DNA from 2 places in the Nocardioides sp. NPDC087217 genome. Region 2 is predicted to be linked to the other one. Evidence: riboswitches for the same ligand, from Rfam matches in the RefSeq annotation. Region 2 holds a riboswitch; the other holds the start of a gene.

Region 1 (4,403 bases), on a different contig from region 2:
CTCCTCCCGTTCATGGGCGGAGACCGGGGCGGACTCGAGCAGCGCCGCCTCGTCCTCGGCGAAGACACAGCCGGCGGCGCGGAGACGGGCGACGAGCCCCGGATCGGGGGCTGGGCCACGGGAGGTGGAGGTCATTGGAGAAGATTGGCACGTGGACGCCGTGACCCTGATCGGATTTATCGTGGCCGGGTATGCCGCGTTCGTGACGATCGCGGCCGTGCTCGGCGTTGTACTGAAGGCGCCCCGGCCCAAGTGGCTGGACCAGGTGGCGTGGATGCTGGAGCTCCTGGCTGTCGTGCTCGCGATCGGGGCGCTGGCGGCCTGGTCGGGCGGACGCAAGCCGGAGTCGCTGTCGACCTTCCTGGGCTACCTCGGCGCGCTGGTGTGCCTGATGCCGCTGGCGCTGCAGACGATGCGTACGGACCGCTCGACCTGGTCCTCGGGCGTGATCGCGGCGGCGGCCCTGGCGACGGGCGTCGTGGCCGTACGCGTCATGATGGTCCGGTGACCGCGACCTCACCTGCCAAGACTCGTTCCGGTCCGCATCTGGTGCTGCTGACCGTCTACGCGATCTTCGTGCTCGCCGCGGGCGCCCGGTCGCTGGTGCAGGTCTTCACCGACTTCGACGAGGCCCCGATCGCCTACTCGCTCTCGGTGGTCGCCGCGGCGACGTACGTCGCGGGCTGGTTCGCGATCCGCCGAGCCGCCAACGGGTCGGCGGGCTTCGCGAAGATCATGCTGTGGATCGAGCTGGGCGGCGTCATCGTCGTCGGTGTCCTGTCCTTGGCCGTGCCGTCCTGGTTCCCGGATGACTCGGTATGGTCGAAGTTCGGGAGCGGATACGGATTCGTTCCCGCCCTGTTGCCGATCCTGGGTCTGCTCTGGCTCTGGAAAGGTCGACCCGAAGGAGACCGATGAGTCAGTCGACAGCCACCGCCATCTCGCCTGACTCGGGGGAGCACTGGTCCGCTCCGGGAGCGTGGACGGTCGCCGACGGCGTACACCGGATCCCGCTGCCGCTGCCGATGGACGGGCTCAAGGCGGTCAACATCTACGTCCTCGAGGGCGACGACGGGCTCTCGCTGGTCGATGGCGGCTGGGCGATCACCGAGGGCCGCTCTGCGCTGGAGAACGGCCTGAAGAAGCTCGGCTTCGAGTTCGGTGACATCCGGCGCTTCCTGGTCACCCATGTGCACCGCGACCACTACACGCTCGCCTCGGTGCTCGGTCAGGAGTTCGGCGCGGACGTGCTGCTCGGCGCCGGCGACCGGCCGACCCTCGAGCTCACCAACGGCGACCTCGACGGCTGGGTCTCGACCGATCGGCTGCTCGCCCACGCCGGCGCGCACGAGCTGGCCGCGAAGTGGGCCGCCAACCCGCCGCCCGCGCCCGACCTGTCCCACTGGCGGATGCCTTCTCGGTGGTTGGAGGGCGACGTACGCCTCGACGTCGCCGGCCGCGACCTCGATGCCGTGCACACCCCTGGTCACACCCAGGGCCACTACGTCTACGCCGACCTGGCCGGCTCGGTCCTGTTCGCCGGCGACCACGTGCTGCCCACGATCACGCCGTCGATCGGCTTCGAGCCGGTGCCGGTCATCGACCCGCTCGGCGACTTCATGGCCTCGCTGACCAAGGTCCGCACCCTCCCCGACCTGCGCCTTCTCCCCGCCCACGGCCCCGTCGCCCCGTCGTCGCACGCCCGTGTCGACGAGCTGCTGGCCCACCACGAGTCCCGGCTCGCCCAGTCACTGGCGTCCCTGCAGGCAGGGAGGCGCTCGGCGCTCGAGGTGGCCAACGACCTCGGCTGGACCCGCCACGAGCGTGCCTTCGCCGAGCTCGACTACTTCAACGCCGGCCTCGCGGTCATGGAGACCAAGGCTCACCTCGAGCTGTTGGCCGCACGCGGTCAGGCCACCCGCGAGGAGACGGAGACCAGCGTGCTGTTCGCCCCCGTCAGCGGGTGAGGCGCATCGGGGTGTGCGGGATGCCGTCCTCGAGGAACTCCTCGCCGTCCTTCACGAACCCGAACTTGGCGTACCAGCCGGCCAGCGGCGTCTGAGCGTCGAGGACGATGTCGCGGTCGGTGAGGGCCTCGACGGCGGCCTTCATGATCACGTCGGCCAGACCCTTGCCGCGGTGGGTGGGGGCGAGGACGACGCGGCCGATCCGCCACACGTCGCCGTCGTCGAGGATGCGGGCGGTGCCGGCGAGCTGGTCGCCGTCGCTCAGCACCACGTGACGCGTTCCGGGCTCGAGGTCGCGGCCGTCCAGATCGGGGTACGGGCAGTCCTGCTCGACGATGAAGACGTCCTGGCGCAGCCGCCACAGGGCGTACGCGGTCTTCGGGGAGAGGTCGTCGAAGGACGAGATGGCGACGTCGGTCATGGGTCGATTCTGGCAAGCAGTAGTGTTGCCGGGAACAGACAGGGGAGGCCGGGAGGCCTGAGAGTGCGGCGAACAGCGCCGCAGACCCTCCGAACCTGCTCCGGTTGATACCGGCGAAGGGAGTCAGAAATGCGCATGCGTACGCCTGCCATCGCTGCCACTGCAATCTCGGCTCTGCTGCTGTCCGCGTGCGGTGGCAGCCCCGCCGAGCCGGACGCCAAGCCGTCGAGCGGCCCCGACGACAAGACCGTCGTGCTGCTGACGCACGACAGCTTCACGCTGCCGAAGGAGGTGCTGGCCGAGTTCACCGAGAAGACCGGCTACACCGCCGAGATCCGGCACGCGGGCGACGGTGGCGAGCTGACCACCAAGATCGCCATGGACACCGGCAACCCCGACGGTGACGCGGTCTTCGGCGTCGACAACACCTTCGCCAGCCGGGCGATCGACCAGGGCGCGCTGGAGGCGTACACGCCGGAGACGGTCCCGGCCGGGGTCGACGAGTTCAACCTCCCGGGCGACGAGAAGCACTTCCTCACCCCGGTCGACAACGGCAGCGTGTGCGTCAACATCGACACCGAGTGGTTCGCGGCCAAGAAGCTGACGCCGCCGGAGTCGCTCGACGACCTGGCCGAGCCTGCGTACAAGGATCTCTTCGTGACCCCCGGCGCGGCGACGTCGACGCCGGGCATGGCGTTCCTGCTGGCGACCGTCGCCGAGTACGGCGAGGATGGCTGGGCCGACTACTGGGGCAAGCTGATGGACAACGGCACCAAGGTCGTCGACGGCTGGGACCAGGCCTACTACTCCGACTTCACCCAGGGCGGCGGCAAGGGGACGCGACCGATCGTCGTGTCGTACGACTCCTCGCCGGCCTTCACCGTCAAGGACGGCAAGACGACGACGAAGGCGCTGCTGGACACCTGCTTCCGACAGGTCGAATACGCCGGCGTGCTCGAGGGCGCCGACCACCCCGAGGGCGCCAAGGCGCTGATCGACTTCATGCTCTCCGACAGCGTGCAGGGGGCACTGCCGGAGAGCATGTACGTGTTCCCCGTCTCCTCCGGCGTCGAGCTGCCCGCCGACTGGGCGAAGTTCGCCCAGCAGCCCACTGAACCGCTCTCCGTCGAGCCTGAGGCGATCGACGAGAACCGGGAAGCGTGGCTGGCGACCTGGAGTGACACGATCGCGCAGTGAGCTCCACCCGTCGTGCTGTGATCTGGCGGATCGGGACCCTGGTCGCGCTCGCCGCTCTCCCGGTGGCTGTGCTGGCGGTCTTCTTCGTCCTGCCGGTCACCGGGATGGTGCAGCGCGGCCTGTTCTTCGAGGGATCCTTCGACCCGTCGGTCGTGTCCAGGATCGTGGGGCGCCCGGAGATCCAGCGGGCGCTCTGGTTCACGCTGTGGTCCTCGGGCCTGGCGACGGTGCTGAGCGTCGCGCTCGGGCTGCCGGCTGCGTACGCGCTCTACCGGCTGAGCTTCCCGATGCAGCGGTTCATCCGGGCGGGACTGCTGGTGCCGTTCGTGCTCCCCACCGTCGTCGTCGGGGTCGCCTTCCGTGAGCTCATCGGCGAGGCCGGGCTGTTGGCCGGGTTGGGGCTCGACGGGACGCCGACCGCGATCATCCTCGGGCTGGTGTTCTTCAACGCCTCGGTGGTGATCCGCGCGGTCGGGGCGGCCTGGGAGTCGCTCGACCCGCGTCCCGGGGAGGCCGCTGCCGCGCTGGGCGCCTCGCCTTCCCGGGTCCTGTTGACCATCACCCTGCCGGCGCTGCGTCCCGCCATCGTCTCGGCGGCGTCGGTGGTCTTCCTCTTCTGCGCGACCGCGTTCGGGATCGTGCTCACCCTCGGTGGGGTGCGCTACAACAGCATCGAGACCGAGATCTACAAGCTGACCTTCACCCTGTTCGACCTTCCCGGTGCCGCGGTGCTGTCGGTGCTCCAGCTGGTGGTCGTCATCGGGCTGCTGGTCGTGGCCGGCCGGCTGCGATCGGTGCCGGACCCCGCGCAGTCCCGG
Region 2 (4,403 bases):
GGCCAGACGCAGCGCGCGAGCCATCCCGACCGGGTCGTCGGCGCGGGTCACCGCGGTGGCGGCGAGGACCGCTGAGCAGCCGAGCTCCATCGCCAGGGCCGCGTCCGAGGCCGTACCGACACCGGCGTCGAGCACGACGGGCACGGACACCGCGGCGACCACCGCCTCGATCGCGTACGGGTTCAGCAGCCCGAGCCCCGACCCGATCGGCGAGCCGAGCGGCATCACCGCCGCGCAGCCGGCGTCCTCGAGCCGGCGGGCGAGGACGGGGTCGTCGGTGGCGTACGGAAGGACCGTGAAGCCCTTGCGCACCAGCTGCTCGGCGGCCTCGACGAGCTCGACGGCATCGGGCATCAGCGAGGTCTCGTCGCCGATCACCTCCAGCTTGACCCAGTCGGTCTCCAGCGCCTCGCGGGCGAGCTCAGCGGTCAGCACCGCCTCGCGTGCCGAGAGGCAGCCCGCGGTGTTGGGCAGGATCGGAACCTCCGCCGCGCGCAGCGTCTCCAGCAGCCCGCCGGAGGCCGTCGAGGACGTACGCCGCATCGAGACCGTCACCAGACCCGGCTCGGCCGCGGCGATGACGCCGGGCAGCAGGGCCAGGTTGGGCAGGCCGCCGGTGCCGAGGAAGAGGCGTGAGGAGAGCTCGCGCCCGGCGATCTTGAAGATGCTGCTCATCCGCCCTGCACCGCCGTCACGATCTCGACGACATGACCGTCCTGGAGCTGCCATCGCGCCCAGTCGTCGCGCGGCACGACCTCCTCGTCCACGGCGACGGCGATGCCGCTCGGCCGCCGGTCGCCGGTACGTGCCTCGAGCAGGTCGGCAACGGTGCCGCTGACCTCCATCGGCTCGCTGTTCACGGTGATCTTCATCCGTCCTCCTTCGTCCGGAACCGACGCGGATCGACCGCGGGCTCCACTGACCCTGTCTCGATGTGGTCGGCCACCAGCTGCGCGATGAGCGGCCCCAGCAGGACGCCGTTGCGGTAGGCGCCCGCGGCGAGCACGACTCCCGGCTCGTGGGTCGGGCCGACCAGCGGGAGGTTGTCGGCGGTGCTCGGGCGGTCGCGCGAGGTCGCCTCCACCACGCTCGCGCGGTCCAGCGCCGGCACCACCCGGCGGGCGGAGTCGAGCAGCCGCCACACGCCTTCGACGGTCGGCAGCAGCGGACCGTCGCGCTCCTCGGTGGTGGCCCCGATGACCACCTCGTCGCTGTCGATCCGCGGCACCACGTAGATCTGCTCGCCGTGCGCCCAGGCCCGCACCGTCCGCTCCACCGGCTCCTGCGTCCGCACCCGCACGACGTCCCCGCGCACCGGGCGGATGAGAGAGGAGTAGGGATCGGGGAGGTTCGCCCCCGTGGCTATGACGGTGACGTCAGCGACCGTGTTGGTCTCGACACCGGCTCGCTGGCGCTCGCCGGGCTCGACCAGCGGAGAACCGGCGGTTGCGTGGGTTGAGCCGCCGGAGCCGCTAGGCGGAGGCGTGTCGAAACCAACACGGTCCCCGACCCGTTCGAGCAGCGCGCGGACGACCGCGCGCGGGTCGACCGAATGGTCCTCGGCGAGGAACGCCCCACCGGCGACCCGGCCGAGCCCCGGCTCGCGGGCCAGCAGCTCGCGGCGTACGAGTCTCTCGTAGGAGACCCCGGCGAGATCGAGCACCGAGAGCTGCCGCTCGACCTGCTGGACGTCCCCAGCGTCGAGGCCGACGAGCAGCGTCCCGCGAGTGTGCACGGGCACCCCGAGCCGGGCGGCGAACCCGGGCCAGAGTGCCAGCGACGACAGGCACAGTCGGGTCAGCGACTCCTCGCCGTACCAGGCCTCACCGGCCGGGCTGAGCATGCCGGCCGCGGCGTACGACGCCCCCGAGCCCGGCGCCGGATCGACCACCGTGACGTCGTGCCCGCGGCGGAGCAGCTCGTCGGCCACGGACAGCCCGACGATCCCGGCACCGAGGATCCGTACCCGCATCAGCCGACGGCTTCCACGAGCTCCTTCGCGGCCTGGAGTGGGTCGGGTTGTCGCCAGAGTCCGCCGATCACGGCGACTCCGTGGGCGCCGGCGGCGCGGACGGCCCCGGCGGAGGTCGTCGAGATCCCGCCGATCGCGATCAGCGGCAGGACGCCGGCGGCGGCCGTGACCGCGTCGACGCCGAGCGGGTCGGGAAGCCCGGCCTTGGAGGTGGTGGCGAAGACCGGCCCGAACCCGGCGTAGTCCGCGCCCGCCGCGGCTGCCGCCTCGACCGCGGCACGGTCCCGGCAGGTCGCGCCGATGATCAGCCCCGGAGCGACCGCGTCGGCGATCCGCCGGGCGTCTGCCAACGGCAGATCGGACGCGCCGAGATGGACGCCGTCAGCACCGGCGGCGAGCGCTACATCGAGCCGGTCGTCGACGACGACGCACGCCTCGTACGCCGCGACGAGCTCGATGACGGACGCGGTGAGGACCACCAGCTCCCGTGTGGTCGCGCCCTTGTCGCGTACCTGGAAGCCGTCGACTCCTGCCGCGGCGAGCGCAGGCAGGAGCGTCAGGTCGTCGGTCGTGGACACGAGGCAGAACAGCCGCGGGAGAGCAGGCAACACGTCAGGTCACTTCCTTCGCCGGCATTATCCGGATCAGGTACTACGGTCGGAGCGGCTCCAGCTCCCTCTCAGCCCGCTGCCGCGGACTCCCGTGTGGGTTGGGTCTCGATCACTGTAACGGAATCGTGGGCACCCGACGCAAGGGGTTCACCCGATCATGGACGACTGACCTCCGCGCTGTGCGAGCGGCTTGAGCTCACAGGCCTCCGCGAAGCCGTCGGACTCGATGCCCAGGGCGATGTTGGTGCGGGTCGAGAAGTTGGCGAACCCGATGACCGCGGTCAGCTCGACCACCGCCGCCTCGCCGAGCTGCGCGACCAGGCCCGACACCATCTCGTCGGTGACGATCGGCTCCGCCTGGCTCATCGCCTCGGCGTACGCCATCACGTCCCGCTCCAGCGCCGTGAAGACATCGGACTCACGCCAGCGCGGCACCTCCCGAGCCTTGTCCATGTCGAGACCGCGGTTGTGCGCCTCGAAGTAGTTGAAGTCCAGGCACCAGCTGCACCCCACGGCCGAGGCGACGGCCATGTGGGCGAAGGACTTCAGCTGCTCGTCGCAGGCGTCCCACTTCTTCACCTTGGAGCCGAGGCCGGACATGCCCATCAGCACCTCCTGGTTGTGCCAGTAGACGCCGACCGAGGACGGCACCTGACCGAGCATCTTCTTGGCGAACCGCTTGATCAGCATCCCCTTGAAGCCGGTGATCTCCGCGGGCGCGATACGGGTGGCAGTCATTTCTCCTCCTGGTTCTCGGCCCCGCTCTCCGGGGGCGCTCGACATCTAGACGACGGACGCGCGCGATCTGTGACATCCCCGGCGGCGTACGATTCTCTTCCGTGGCTGACGTTGAGTTCCGGTACTCCGACCTCCTCCCGACCGGCAAGGACGACGCTCCTTACCGCTTGATCACCAGCGAGGGGGTGGAAGAGATCGAGGTCGACGGGCGCAAGTTCCTCAAGGTCGACCCCGAGGCGATCCGCCGACTGACCGCCGAGGCGATGAAGGACATCAACCAGTACCTCCGCCCGGCCCACCTCAAGCAGCTGCGGAAGATCATCGACGACCCCGAGGCCTCCGGGAACGACCGCTTCGTCGCGCTCGACCTGCTCAAGAACGTCAACATCTCCGCCGGCGGGATCCTGCCGATGTGCCAGGACACCGGCACCGCGATCGTGATGGGCAAGAAGTCCGAGGGTGTGCTGACCGGCGCCGACGACGCCGAGACCGTCAGCCGCGGTGTCTTCGACGCCTACACGAAGCTCAACCTGCGCTACTCCCAGCTGGCGCCGCTGACCACCTACGAGGAGAAGAACACCGGCTCCAACCTGCCCGCGCAGGTCGAGATCTACTCGACCACCGAGGGCGAGAACGGCCCGGAGTACAAGTTCCTCTTCATGGCCAAGGGCGGCGGCTCGGCCAACAAGTCGTTCCTGTTCCAGGAGACCAAGGCGATCCTCAACCCCGACCGGATCCTGACCTTCCTCGACGAGAAGATCCGCTCGCTCGGCACCGCGGCCTGCCCGCCGTACCACCTCGCCGTCGTCATCGGCGGGACCTCGGCGGAGTTCGCGCTCAAGACCGCGAAGTACGCGAGCGCCCACTACCTCGACAACCTCCCGACCGAGGGCTCGATGAGCGCCCACGGCTTCCGTGACACCGACCTGGAGGAGAAGGTCTTCGAGCTCACCCAGTCCTTCGGGATCGGCGCCCAGTTCGGTGGCAAGTACTTCTGCCATGACGTACGTGTCGTCCGGCTCCCCCGCCACGGCGCATCCTGCCCCGTGGCGATCGCGGTCTCCTGCTCCGCCGACCGCCAG

What was found. A riboswitch is a leader RNA that binds a small molecule or an ion and turns the genes downstream of it on or off. The one in region 2 is predicted to bind thiamine pyrophosphate.
Region 1: another riboswitch for thiamine pyrophosphate. It lies ahead of ACIO3S_RS21690 (thiamine ABC transporter substrate binding subunit); the one in region 2 lies ahead of thiE (thiamine phosphate synthase).

The regions. Positions count from the first base shown of each region.
Region 1 is NZ_JBIUZB010000005.1:193,006-197,408, forward strand. Features, by position in the region: gene ACIO3S_RS21665 (putative protein N(5)-glutamine methyltransferase) at 1-135, opposite strand, end outside; gene ACIO3S_RS21670 (hypothetical protein) at 152-508, shown strand; gene ACIO3S_RS21675 (hypothetical protein) at 505-918, shown strand; gene ACIO3S_RS21680 (MBL fold metallo-hydrolase) at 915-1,967, shown strand; gene ACIO3S_RS21685 (GNAT family N-acetyltransferase) at 1,957-2,388, opposite strand; TPP riboswitch at 2,419-2,527, shown strand; gene ACIO3S_RS21690 (thiamine ABC transporter substrate binding subunit) at 2,524-3,585, shown strand; gene ACIO3S_RS21695 (ABC transporter permease) at 3,582-4,403, shown strand, end outside.
Region 2 is NZ_JBIUZB010000001.1:435,432-439,834, forward strand. Features, by position in the region: gene ACIO3S_RS02320 (thiazole synthase) at 1-675, opposite strand, end outside; gene thiS (sulfur carrier protein ThiS) at 672-872, opposite strand; gene thiO (glycine oxidase ThiO) at 869-1,972, opposite strand; gene thiE (thiamine phosphate synthase) at 1,972-2,583, opposite strand; TPP riboswitch at 2,577-2,686, opposite strand; gene ACIO3S_RS02340 (carboxymuconolactone decarboxylase family protein) at 2,731-3,321, opposite strand; gene ACIO3S_RS02345 (fumarate hydratase) at 3,423-4,403, shown strand, end outside.